DNA from 4 places in the Paenibacillus sp. 19GGS1-52 genome. Region 2 is predicted to be linked to each of the others. Evidence: riboswitches for the same ligand, from Rfam matches in the RefSeq annotation. Region 2 holds a riboswitch; each other region holds the start of a gene.
The links. Region 2 has a riboswitch for cyclic di-AMP ahead of H1230_RS01235 (resuscitation-promoting factor). Riboswitches for the same ligand answer to the same signal wherever they lie in the genome.

Region 1 (3,142 bases), 3.1 Mb from region 2:
CATTATCTGTATATCATCAAAGTAATGATGAATTCTGGAAGTACTATGACGCTATTTATGCAAACCAAGGCAAGGAAGATATAGAGTGGGCAACCGCTGATTTCCTTGTTAGCTTAGCAGAGAAGCAAAAGCTAACGATTGATTATGATCTTTTGCGTAAGGACATTGAAAATCGTACGTATGCGGATGAATTGAACAGAGATATTAAGGTGGCAAGTGACACTTCCGTCACCAATACGCCGACCCTCTTTATTAATGGAGTTAAATCAGAGACACCGTTTAATATTGAGGCTATTTCTGCAGACATTGATGCCGCAACTAAAGTGGTGGAAGTAAAGTGACGAGATTCTCTTCTTTTTGCCGTCGTAACTGTCTCTATCTGGCCTGGTTCGTTTCTTTAATTGCTGTTGCGGGCAGCCTCTACTTGAGTGAGGTCCTGAAATACGAGCCCTGCAAGCTCTGCTGGTTCCAGCGTATCTTTATGTATCCACAGCTAATACTGCTTGGAATTGCTACCTTTCGAGGAGATAAAAAGATTATTCCTTATGTGTTGCCTCTAAGTTTGATTGGTGGGAGTATCTCTATATATCATTATGCAGAGCAAAAGATTCCTGCACTCAGCAAAATAATACCTTGTACGATCGGAGTACCCTGCAATAAGGATTATTTGAATTTTTTCGGCTTCATTACAATCCCCTTGCTAGCTTTGATTGCCTTCGTGTTGATTGCTGTTTTACTGTGGACTGGACGTGAGAGTAATGAAGCGGAGACAGAAGAAGAGGTTGAAATCTCAACATACTAAGTATTGCTTGACGAACTGTCACATATATTAGAAAAAAAATCATAAACACGCGGGACATTGGGATAATAGAAGCTAATGAAAGAAAGTGCTGTGTCAGATCTCATATTTGCGCAATTTGGATGTTTTTTCATTATTTTTTCATTTCTTTCACGACTTTACTGTAAGGTCTTTGTAGACTATTATTAGACCTTGTGAGAAGTTGAATATGCGCTGAATTTTCCGAAGGAAAAACGGGGGAACCAAACTTGACCCTTAGGGTCAAAGGGGTGAATCGGAACAGGTCAACATGACTGAACTGTAGGGCTTTCCACAGCCCGAATCCGCCAGCTAACCTCGTAAGCAAAGGTGGGATAATGACCATGCATAAGCATGCGGATCATTTCCGTATGCTTATTTTTGTGCCTACATTTATGAAATCCACCAAGAAAACGGCGCACGGTAATACCGTTTCAACTCACAAAGAGAGGAACTGTTTCTACAATGGTAAGCAAGGTAAAACGACTATTGATCGGGCGTCCGATGAAGTCGAACGAACTCGATCATGAAAAGTTATCCAAGGTGAAAGCACTGGCTGTTCTGTCTTCAGATGCGCTATCGTCTGTGGCCTACGGAACGGAACAAATTTTGATTGTGCTGGTGGCAGCAGGATTCACAGCCATTTGGTACTCATTGCCAATTGCACTAGCCGTATTGGGTCTGCTGGCCATACTTATTTTTTCATACAAGCAGACAATCTTTGCTTATCCTCAAGGCGGTGGTGCCTACATCGTAGCTAAAAGTAATCTGGGCATTTCGACAGGTCTCTTAGCGGGCGGTTCCCTGCTTGTAGATTACATCCTAACAGTCGCGGTAAGCGCCTCGGCCGGAACAGATGCGATTACATCGGCCTTTCCAAATCTTCATAATCATTCTGTTCTGATCGCAGTAACCGTTATTTTTCTACTAACTATAGTCAACTTACGCGGAGTGACAGAATCAGCTTCATTTATTGCCATTCCGGTTTATTTGTTTGTCGTCTCCATTTTTGTGCTAATTATTAGTGGATTTATTAAATATGCTACAGGCGGTGCTCATGCCAATATTCCAGAGATGGGTACTGTAGTGTCTAATGTCAGCCTGTTTCTATTGCTTAAAGCTTTTAGCTCCGGTTGTTCAGCACTGACTGGGGTAGAGGCTGTATCGAATGCCATCCCAAATTTCAAAGCCCCTGCGGATAAAAATGCAGCCAAGACGTTGATGATGATGGGAATTATCTTGGGTTCTATGTTTACAGGGATTACACTCTTGGCTTACTGGTATGGAATTATGCCGGACGAGAAAGCTACCGTTATTTCTCAAATTGCTGAATCAACCTTTGGACGTGGCGGATTATACTTTTTCATTCAAGGCATCACCGCGGTAATCTTGTTCTTGGCCGCAAATACAGCTTACTCTGCCTTTCCGTTACTTGCCTTTATGTTCGCAAAAGACAAATACCTGCCGCATGCTTTTATGGTTCGCGGTGACCGCCTAGGCTTTTCCAATGGTATAATTTTTCTCGGTGTGTTGTCAGCCGTGCTTGTAGCTGCATTTCACGGAGATACAGGGGGATTGATTCCTTTGTATGCTGTTGGGGTTTTTATTCCATTCACGTTATCACAACTGGGTATGATGGTGCACTGGTTTAAGTTGAAGCCACAGGGTTGGCATGGGAAGTTCGCCGTCAATACTGTAGGCATGTTGACCACCTTAACGATTACTCTAATTTTTATCATCACTAAATTCACGAGTATATGGATGATTTTTCTTTTCCTACCTGCAGTTATGTTCGTATTTTATCGGATTCATCAACATTATTTGAATACTGCTGACCAGCTTCGTATTTGCATGGATACAGAAAAACCTTGCATCAAGGGAAGCACAGTTGTTGTTCCAGTATCAGGTGTAACAAGAGCCGTGCTGCACTCACTCAGTTATGCCAAATCGCTAACAGATAATGTAGTTGCTGTTTATGTAGGTTTTGATGAAGAAGATATTCAAAAGATGGAGCTTAAGTGGAAGGAATGGGACCCAGGTGTACGTCTGATTGTTCTTCGTTCCCGTTACCGCAGCGTTATCCGTCCGCTGATAAAGTTTATTGATACAGTAGAATGGAAGACAGCTACAACAGATCATATTACGATCCTGATCCCGCAGTTTATTACAAAGCACTGGTGGCAAGCTATATTGCATAATCAGACGAGTATCTTCATCCGCACTTATCTTATGAATCAAAAAGATATTGTTGTGGCAACAGTTCCTTATCATCTAAACAAATAAGCTTGTTTACCCGAGCGGTTAGTTCCAGAAGTAATGGAACTA
Region 2 (3,142 bases):
CTGGAGTAAGCAAGATGATAAATATTGGATTCAATAGGGAGACAATCCCAACTACGATGAAGCTAGCTGAAGCATATGACAATATTTATGCCGCCGTCGGTTGGCATCCGCAGGATGCCATTGACATGAAGGATGGGGACCTCGACTGGATCGCTTCTCTATGCAGTCATAAAAAGGTGGTAGCTATCGGGGAAATTGGCTTGGATTATTACTGGGACACTTCGCCAAAAGATGTGCAGCATGAAGTATTCCGCAAGCAGATTGGACTGGCCCGAGAACTGAAAATGCCCATTTGTATCCATGATCGTGATGCTCATGAGGATGTGGTGCGAATTTTACGTGAGGAAAGGGCAAATGAGGTCGGAGGGGTAATGCATTCGTTCTCTGGAAGTTGGGAAACAGCCAAAATGTGCCTGGATTTGGGGTTCCATTTATCTTTCGGAGGACCCATTACGTTTAAGAACGCCAGAGTCCCCAAAGAGGTGCTTGCACAGACGCCACTTGACCGATTGTTGATCGAAACGGACTCCCCTTATTTGACTCCCCATCCCTTCCGGGGCAAGCGTAATGAGAGTGCTCATGTGAGACTGGTAGCGGAGGCTGCGGCTGAGATAAAAGGGATTAGTTGGGAAGAAATAGCAGAAATAACCTATGCGAACGCACTGGAACGATTTGGGATTGTCTGAAAACGGGAGCAAAAACGGTGAAAAATAAAGAATGATCGATATATTAAACTTTTTTAACATAAAAACGGCCGAATATTACAATAATTTAACCATATATTTACGTAAACGTGCTTGAATCGTCCTTTACAACATGCATCAAAACAGGATATCATCTTTTCAGTGCAGTGGTCTGTGTTATAGTGACAGCCATTGATTCATGGATCGTCTCGCTGAGTCTCCGTATGGAGAACGGGGGAACCAATATTACTTTGCCGCATGTTCGTACATAGGGTACAGCATAGAAATGCCGCAGATAATATTTGATTTCTTCACGTGGTCTTTGGGGTGAATTTGAGGGCAACCGCCGTGAGCGGGTGACCTAAGATAGGGCGACTCTCTTTCGTCCGAACCCGACAGCTAACCCCGTAAGCGCAAATTAAGAGAGGCAACCTCGTGCATAAACATTCCCGTATTCTCATAAACGGAGAAGCCACGAAAGAGTCCTCTGTGACCCTTTTTTAGGCTTTTTTTGTTTTTGAATAAAGTGAATGTACCTCGCATACTGTTATATAACAGGTATGGTGGTAAATGTGCCGAGCAGGCGATCCATGAGCAGGAAACGCTAGTGCAATGCGGGCGTATCCTGTGGCAATCTCAAACTAGTTTCGTCAGAAAAAATTCAGTCATCTTGTTAGGCTTGGACGACGGGGCTATGTAAGGAGGATGGAGAGAATGGGCGTATTCCAACCAGACGTATCCCATGATTCGCAATCATCCAGCAGGTCTTTCGCATTACGGTGGAAGCAGGTAAACCTACGCGTACTTTTACTTGCAGGTGTGATATCAATTGCTATCGCGCTATTAATTCTGCTGTACGTACACGGTCAGAGCAGCAAACAATTAGTTTTAGTAATAGACGGGCAAGTACAGACGCTTGAAACGCGTGAATCGCTACTTAGCGATGTACTGGCAAATGAACAAATTTCGCTGCAGCCACATGATGAATTATCCGCAGGCATAAGTGATGAGATAAAAGACGGCGACCGTATCGTAATTAACCGTGCGCAGAAGTTTAGCCTTACTGCAGACGGAGCAACAAAAACGCTGTATTCGACCGAAGATACTATTGGTCAGGTGATCAGCAAAGCGGGTATTTCCCTAGCCCCAAATGATAAGATTTTCCCTTCGTTAGACACCACAGTTTCTGCTAACATGGAAATTAAGATTGTCCGCATTAACAAACAAACTGTCCAGCGGACAACAAGCTTACCTTTCCGGGTTATCAAGACGGCAGACCCCTCTCTTTACAAGGGTACCGTAAGAGTGGCTCAGGCAGGCAAACCAGGCGTCATGATTCAGCATATCGAGAAGACCTACCAAGATGGAGAACTCGCTTCTATGCGCATGATCGGTAAGGAAGTACAGACGGTGACCAAAGACAAGATTATTGCCATAGGGACCAAAGCCATTCCTAAACCTGTAGTAGCCGTTGCCACTACTCCCAAAGCGAAGTCCAAAACCTCCTCCAAATCAGTCAAAGTAAGCAGCAACAACGTCACAAGTAAGGCAGGCGTAGATTTTGAATACAAAAAAGTGATTAAGAATGTCTCGATGACGGCATACTCAGGGGAAGAGCCCGGCATTGGTACCCTTACAGCCTCCGGAACACGCGTAACGGAAGGTCGGACCATCGCTGTTGACCCGGATGTAATCCCTATCGGCTGGTGGGTCTATATCGAAGGCTTAGGATTCCGCCGTGCAGAAGATACGGGTGGTGCAATTAAAGGCAATAAGCTTGATATCTATTATGATTCACTAAGCCATGCCCGCAATTTCGGTCGCAAATCAAGAACCGTTTACGTAATTGGACCCGTAAAACCAGAGCTCAACTAACCCGTGAAATTTTGCAAAATATCGGTCAATAAGCTATAGTGATGATAGATAATTAGGGAACCGCAAATGATTACTAAATGTTCGCAGAGCTACCGCTCATCACTTATACATTCTTTAGCCAAAAAGAAGAGGAGCGAATCCTCTTCTTTTTGCGTTTTGGGAAGGACGAAAGTAAATGATTAAGGAATTAATTGTCGTGGAAGGAAAAAGCGACACTGTAGCTATCAAACGGGCAGTACAGGCAGATACGATTGAGACCGGCGGGTCAGCTGTAGATCGTACCGTAATTGCTAAAATTACGCTCGCAATGGAGCGCAGGGGCGTTATTATATTAACCGACCCCGATCATGCCGGAGAGCGGATTCGCAAGATTGTTTCTGCAAAGGTACCTGGCTGTAAGCACGCCTTCATTCCGGAGAAGGATGCAACTCGTAAAGGAGATATCGGGGTAGAGAACGCATCACCTGAGGCTATACGCCATGCGCTGGAGAATGTTCATACTTCGTTTGAAGGTGCTCCAATTCTTATTGGGATAGAAGATCTTATGGAGGCAGGGATGCTTGTAAACTCCAATGCGGCTGAGA
Region 3 (3,142 bases), 2.5 Mb from region 2:
AAATTCTTGTTCACAATGTTGAGTTACGGTTCTTCTGCACCCGGAGGAATATTCCTGCCCATGCTGGTCATTGGCGGTTTGATTGGTGTTATTTACTGCAAGCTCATGAACGGACTTATTGGCGAACCTGTACTTAGTGAGAGCAACTTTCTTATATTGGCTATGGCCGGATATCTCACAGCAAGCCTGAAGGCACCCATCACTGGAATTATCCTAATCACCGAAATGACTGGTTCATTCTCCAATCTTCTCTCTACTGGCGTCGTTTGCCTCACTGCTTATATGACCGCTGAATTGTTTCGTTCTTATCCAATATACGAAGTACTGTTAGAACGTTTCCTGCATCAAGGAAAGGGATTCTCTGCAACGAAAACATCAAGCAAAGTCATTCTGGAAATTCCAATTCATCATGGTTCACAGTTGGATGGCATTTTAATCAAAGAGTTTAAGTGGCCCCCACAATGCCTGATTGTTTCGGTGAAGCGCGGATCACAGGAAAAAATACCACATGGTGATTTTATTTTGCTTGCGGGAGATTATTTGACCATACTTACTGGTGATGAAAATGCTCCCTATATCAATGAATCCTTAAGTCAAGCCGCCAACATAGGCACTCTAGCTTAGGGTATAGGTTTCCCGTGGCAAATCATTGACAGAAATAATAGCCTTGTTCTTTTTCACCGGTTTGTTCCAATGTTCTTCATTACCCGGAAGATCATCGAACCATTCCGCATCATTGGGACAATCCAGTATCATGAATTTACCGTGCTCATTGTCTCTGGACTGATGATACTTAAGGTAAGCTTTTCCTTGACTAATTGCTAAAATCTCTATTTTTCCAGATGTATGACTCATAGATAAACGAACTCTTTTGCCTAGTCCGGATGTTCTTGATTTGGCTTCCTCCACAATTTGATAAACTTGTTCAAGTGGTAAAACAAAGTCTCGGTTGCCGGCAATTGGCCGGTTTACAAAGAAATAATAGGGTGTAACCCCAGCCCAGGAAAGACGGTCCAGCAGTTCTCCCAATACCGCCGGGTCATCATTTATACCTTTGAGGACAGGCGTCTGATTTACGACAATGGCACCAGCATCGTGAAGAGCTTTGAATCCTTTTTTGGCTTCAGGGGTTATTTCACGGGGATGATTAATATGCGCCATCACATATATTCTTTTTTCTTCAGTAGAATGAGTGCGAATCAGATCGAGCAGTTCTCCATCCTCATAAATGCGCATCGGATTAAATACCGGAATCTTGGATCCTAATCTAATAATCTTGACGTGTTCAATTCTTCGCAGACTTTCAATAATGAATTTGAGTTTGGGAGTCGAGAGAATTAAACTATCTCCACCCGTAAGAAGCACATTGTTAATTTCTGGATTTCCTGCGATGTATTCTAATCCTGGTGTGACATCAGACATCGCCTCTTTCACATCATTGCGAAATAAACGTTTACGAAAGCAATATCTGCAGTAGGCTCCACATACTTCAGATACAATAAGGAGCGCAGTCGTTCTATACTTATGCTGACAACCTGGCACAACATAGTTCGTATCCTCATCGGAGGCATCCCAGCGACCATATTCCTTTAGTTCACCCTCGTTAGGGATAACAAGCTTTCGAATGGGATCCTCCGGATCCTCCCAGTTGATCAATGAAAGGTAGTAATCATTCGCACGGAAAACAAATTTGTCCGTGATTTCTCTCAGGCTTACCTTTTCTAGTTCAGATAACATAGCAACTCTATTAATATCTGTTATATACTTCACCTTTTGCACGTACATCTCTCCTTTGTCTCATTGTATGAGAAAAGAGGGAGCCTTGAAGTCAAATGTCAAACACGCCAGCAGGGTCAAAAAAAGCACAAAAAGAGACCCTTAGCAAGGGTCTCTGGTTATTTAAATAACTACAAAGCAGACCCATCCACTACTGACGAGGTTAGCTGACGGACTCGGGTAAGATGGTACCCTACATTTCAAATGCTCAATGATTCGCCCCAATTGACTGGTTCCCCCGCTTCCCAGCTAAATAAACTGGAAATTAAGCGTGATTAAAGTATAACTCATAAAGTTTTAAAAAGTCAAAAATAAAGGTAAGGCTAGCATGACTGTTAAACATGTATGCCTCTTTACACACAGATTTGGCTATACGCAATCTTAATTCAAATAAGCATTACATTTATAATAGGCTATGAAATGATTGTCACTAAATCCCACGCTATTTCTCAATGCCTGCAATCCATGTACTAACCTTATCCTCATTACCGTCTACCCATGTCTTTGCTGCCTCTTCAGGAGACATTCCACCTTGAATATCTACCATAACCTGTGCCATATCCTCAGCGGTCCACTCAAATTGATCCAAGAAGGTATATACATCCGGCATGTCTTCCTTCAAACCTTTACGAGCCATAGTATGAATTTGCTCATCACCACCGTACACACCTTTGGGATCTTCCAAATATTTCAGATCCATACTGGCGAACATCCAATGCGGTGTCCAACCCGTAACTACGATCGGTTCATTGTTATCATAAGATTTCTGCAGCTCCTGTGCCATCGCTGCCGATGAACTTTCAAGCAATGTATAATCGTTCAGTGCATATTCGTCTAGAGCCTTCTCCGTTGCCATCATGATACCAGCACCCGGCTCAATTCCGATGATCTGATTTTTCAGTGAAGCCGCCATCTCAGGATTGTTTAAATCCTCAATGGACGTAATATCCATATAGGCAGGAACAGCAAGACCGACCTTTGTCCCATCCAAATTCACGCCTAAATCGTCAATGTCATTCCCGTATTTCTCAATATAAGAAGCATGTGTACTCGGCAACCAGGCAGCTACCATCGCATCTGCACTACCATCTGCGACTCCAGCCCACATCGGTCCGGCATCAACTTGTAGCATCTCTACAGTAAACCCAAGCTTCGACTCCAGTACTTCCTTCACTACATTCGTGCTAGCAATTTCTGAATCCCAAGCTACGTATGCGAGCTTAACCTTTTCATTCTTCCCAGATGACGTAGAACATCCCGTCATAGCAGTAACCAACAACACGAGTAACAACAATCCCAAGTTTTTCTTAATCATCATTTTCTTCAAGCAACAACACTCCTTATTCTTTTTTAGATTTCAGTACGT
Region 4 (3,142 bases), 640 kb from region 2:
AATGATAGAATTTTGAATAGTTCAAAGCTTGTTGAATATTCGCTAAAGTTAGGATGATTCTCATTGAAGAGCATTGTAAAGTATTTTACTAGAGTGGAATTTCAGAATTACCCACAGGATAAAGGGAATAAACGGACAGGGATTTATGCGTTACTCTATCTAATGTACATTGCTATGGTAATTTATTTATTTGGTTTATTAAAGTACAGGACGGATTATATAGATCGGTTCAGCGTAAATTTTTCAAACGAGCTAATATTTAAAATGGTGATCTATATATGTATTAGTATTCTCGAACTATCTCCGCTGCTATTCCTACTGAAGACAAGGAGGGAGAGGATACAAACTATCGGGTTAACCCCCTCAAACATAACATCTTCAATCGTTCTGGGTATTGTTGGTGGTCTACCGTTTACATATTGGCTTATTGGAGATCTAATCCTGCATAAGAGAAACTTACAGTTAGAAGGTGCAAACCTGTGGCTGGAGTTCTTGGTTATATTCATGTTCACTGCATTAACTGAGGAGTTAATATTTAGAGGATACATCCAGAGCCGAGTCATTGGCTTAATCAGTAATAAATATGCAGCGATCCTACTGATCGGAATATTATTTGCCTTCATGCACATTCCGTTTCAAATGAGTATGGTTAAGATGAACTTTATGGAATATTTAATTACTAATCGCATGTATATGATTCAGTTATTCTATATGCATATCTATTTTGTATATCTCTACACGAGAAATCATAATATCCTTACCCCAATAATAAGCCATGCGATTATAGATTACTTTCAAATCTATATGTGAGAACAAATCATCATGGCTTGGGCTGAAATCAATTTAATTACACAGCTGACAGATTGGTATTTGGCAAAGTGTTTCCTTGAGCAGCCATTTCTTCCCGCACGTGTCTAAGCTGTGCTTTCACCAGTGGTACACTTTTCTGGAGAATGGTGCTTATCTCAGGCAAGGTAAGCTTCATACCATACCACAGTGATTTTACAATCTGCTCATCCCAGGTCAGGTCTTTGGCAGAAAGGGATACTCGGCCTGCAGTTAGCTCTGCGCATTGACGAATACAGCTCCGGTACGCCAGAATGGGGAATAATTGAGGGTTCAATTCAGCCCGTCGGTATGATTTGTAGAGCTCTGCAAAGGTGCTGATCGTAATCTGCTCCGCATCCGTGGATGCTTCTAACAACAAGGTGCTTAGGGTGAGGACTGCACCGGAGTACTTTTGAACGTATTCGGTAAAGGTGGGGCTGTAAGCTAATTCTGTAGGTAATGGGTCTGGCATAGGGGCACGTTCCTTTCTGAATTCAAGAATTTATGCAACCCAAAAACCGCAGACAGAGGAGGACCTCTGCCTGCGGTTTTTGGGAACAGGCATAAATAAACCTGCGCAAAAGCGTGGCGGATCAAGGATCTCTCTCTTTACGCTTACGAGGTTAGCTGTCGGATTCGGACGGTGAGAGTCGCCCTACCTTAATGAGACTATAACAATATCGTCTCTTTTGGATTCACCCCAAGTAGACCCTGCGGCCTGATGGTTCCCCCGTTTCCCGCGAGGCGGGAATTCAGCGTGCATTCAATAATGATTTCAAATCGAATCATACCCTTTTAGGATTTTTTTGTAAAAAAAAAAAGCATTCTTTATAGTTCGATATTGCGCAAATTTCGGTGGAAGCAGTGACGGAAGTGATCCAATATATATATTTCATCAATTATCGGCCATTTTTCTCTAAAATGCGCCATTTCTCAATTTACAGGTCGTAAGTAGGGAAATTACCAGGATTAACCTTTAAGTTGAAATAAATCACAATACTAACGATTAATCGCTAATGGATATAAAGACGAGGAAATGAGCGAAAATAAGAGATTAGACCTCAAGTAAGCGTTACCTTTATTGTAATTAGTTTTCTTTAAGCATTATTTTGGCATCCTTCGTGTTTTACAAGCGATCCTGTCGGAGAGTATGATTACATCTGTTTCCACCGAGCTGATGTGAGAGTCGGAGTCGATTATGGAGTGAATAAGTGTAGTGTGACCGTAAGCATGCCGCAGAGGATGTCCTTTGGGGTTTTTTGCTGTTGACTTGGAGCATACTAATAAAACAATGTCATTACAACAACAAAACGGGAGCTGTCCATATTAAGGACAGCTCCCGTTTCTTCTTGCAAAATGAACTCATGTAATGAATGATTCAGCAGTTGAATTATTTACCTACTGTTTCGATAAGAACCTTGAGCTCAGGGAGGTTAAATCCCTTAACCACTTGATCTCCGGAGACAGTAACGGGCACGCCCATGAAGCCGAGCTGCTCAACTTCTTCCTGGTAAACGGTGCTGGTCATGACATCTCTCACTTCGAAGGAAACCCCTTGTTCGGTGAGTAGTTGTTTGACCAAATTGCAGTCGCTGCAGCCTGCTGTGGAGTAGACTATGACTTGCCCGCTCATGAGTTAACAGCCGCTCTGATAGCATCTTGCGTGATTTTCCAGTGGGAAGCATTCCAGCGGACCTCTGCATCCTCAAGGAGGAAGATTTGCGGAGATTCATGCTTAATGCCAAAATCCTCAGCGATTTGTGTAGAGACAGGGCGATCCTCAATGACAAGGACGATGGCTGCCGTAGTATCTGTATCTTTTAGAAAGGCCTCAAACTCCTGATTAGCCTTCGCGCTGATAGGGCAGGTAGTGCTGTGTTTGAAGAGCAGTTTCTTACCCGGTTGCTCAACATATTGATGCAGATCCTCCAGAGAATGGAGTTGTTGGATAGACAAAGTTATCACCTTCCTGGAATAGTTGTTTGCTAACAATTGTGTTGCTAGCAACTGTTATCATAATTGTAACATAGTTCAAAATTAAATCAAAAAAAGATTCTTCGCTGCTTGGATAAGCGAGCAGAAATGAGTAATGAAATGGCGTTGAAAAAACAGATGTCACATGCTAAGGTGAGGGGGATGGAAGATAGGTACACCTGTATTTAGCCACAGGAAAGGGAGTTCAAGAGTATGCAAAGGATCGCTTGTGTTACCGGTGCAGACCGAGGTCTGGGATTATTTATTGTACGTTGGTTACTGGAGAATCAGTTCTTTGTATTTGCAGGTCAATATATGGAAGATTCAGAACGACTGAATG

Region 1: linked by a shared signal. The riboswitch ahead of H1230_RS15905 (APC family permease) and the one ahead of H1230_RS01235 (resuscitation-promoting factor) in region 2 are both predicted to bind cyclic di-AMP.
Region 3: linked by a shared signal. The riboswitch ahead of H1230_RS21620 (KamA family radical SAM protein) and the one ahead of H1230_RS01235 (resuscitation-promoting factor) in region 2 are both predicted to bind cyclic di-AMP.
Region 4: linked by a shared signal. The riboswitch ahead of H1230_RS29600 (hypothetical protein) and the one ahead of H1230_RS01235 (resuscitation-promoting factor) in region 2 are both predicted to bind cyclic di-AMP.

The regions. Positions count from the first base shown of each region.
Region 1 covers NZ_CP059724.1:3,386,061-3,389,202, forward strand. The annotation lists gene H1230_RS15895 (DsbA family protein) at 1-341, shown strand, start outside; gene H1230_RS15900 (disulfide oxidoreductase) at 338-802, shown strand; cyclic di-AMP (ydaO/yuaA leader) riboswitch at 1,001-1,159, shown strand; gene H1230_RS15905 (APC family permease) at 1,283-3,100, shown strand.
Region 2 covers NZ_CP059724.1:259,644-262,785, reverse strand. The annotation lists gene H1230_RS01240 (TatD family hydrolase) at 1-686, shown strand, start outside; cyclic di-AMP (ydaO/yuaA leader) riboswitch at 884-1,113, shown strand; gene H1230_RS01235 (resuscitation-promoting factor) at 1,398-2,558, shown strand; gene rnmV (ribonuclease M5) at 2,734-3,142, shown strand, end outside.
Region 3 covers NZ_CP059724.1:4,625,727-4,628,868, forward strand. The annotation lists gene H1230_RS21615 (ClC family H(+)/Cl(-) exchange transporter) at 1-624, shown strand, start outside; gene H1230_RS21620 (KamA family radical SAM protein) at 616-1,785, opposite strand; cyclic di-AMP (ydaO/yuaA leader) riboswitch at 1,914-2,058, opposite strand; gene H1230_RS21625 (glycine betaine ABC transporter substrate-binding protein) at 2,219-3,094, opposite strand; gene H1230_RS21630 (ABC transporter permease) at 3,117-3,142, opposite strand, start outside.
Region 4 covers NZ_CP059724.1:6,453,970-6,457,111, reverse strand. The annotation lists gene H1230_RS31790 (CPBP family intramembrane glutamic endopeptidase) at 163-810, shown strand; gene H1230_RS29600 (hypothetical protein) at 848-1,300, opposite strand; cyclic di-AMP (ydaO/yuaA leader) riboswitch at 1,427-1,596, opposite strand; gene H1230_RS29595 (glutaredoxin family protein) at 2,219-2,461, opposite strand; gene ytxJ (bacillithiol system redox-active protein YtxJ) at 2,458-2,784, opposite strand; gene H1230_RS29585 (SDR family NAD(P)-dependent oxidoreductase) at 3,016-3,142, shown strand, end outside.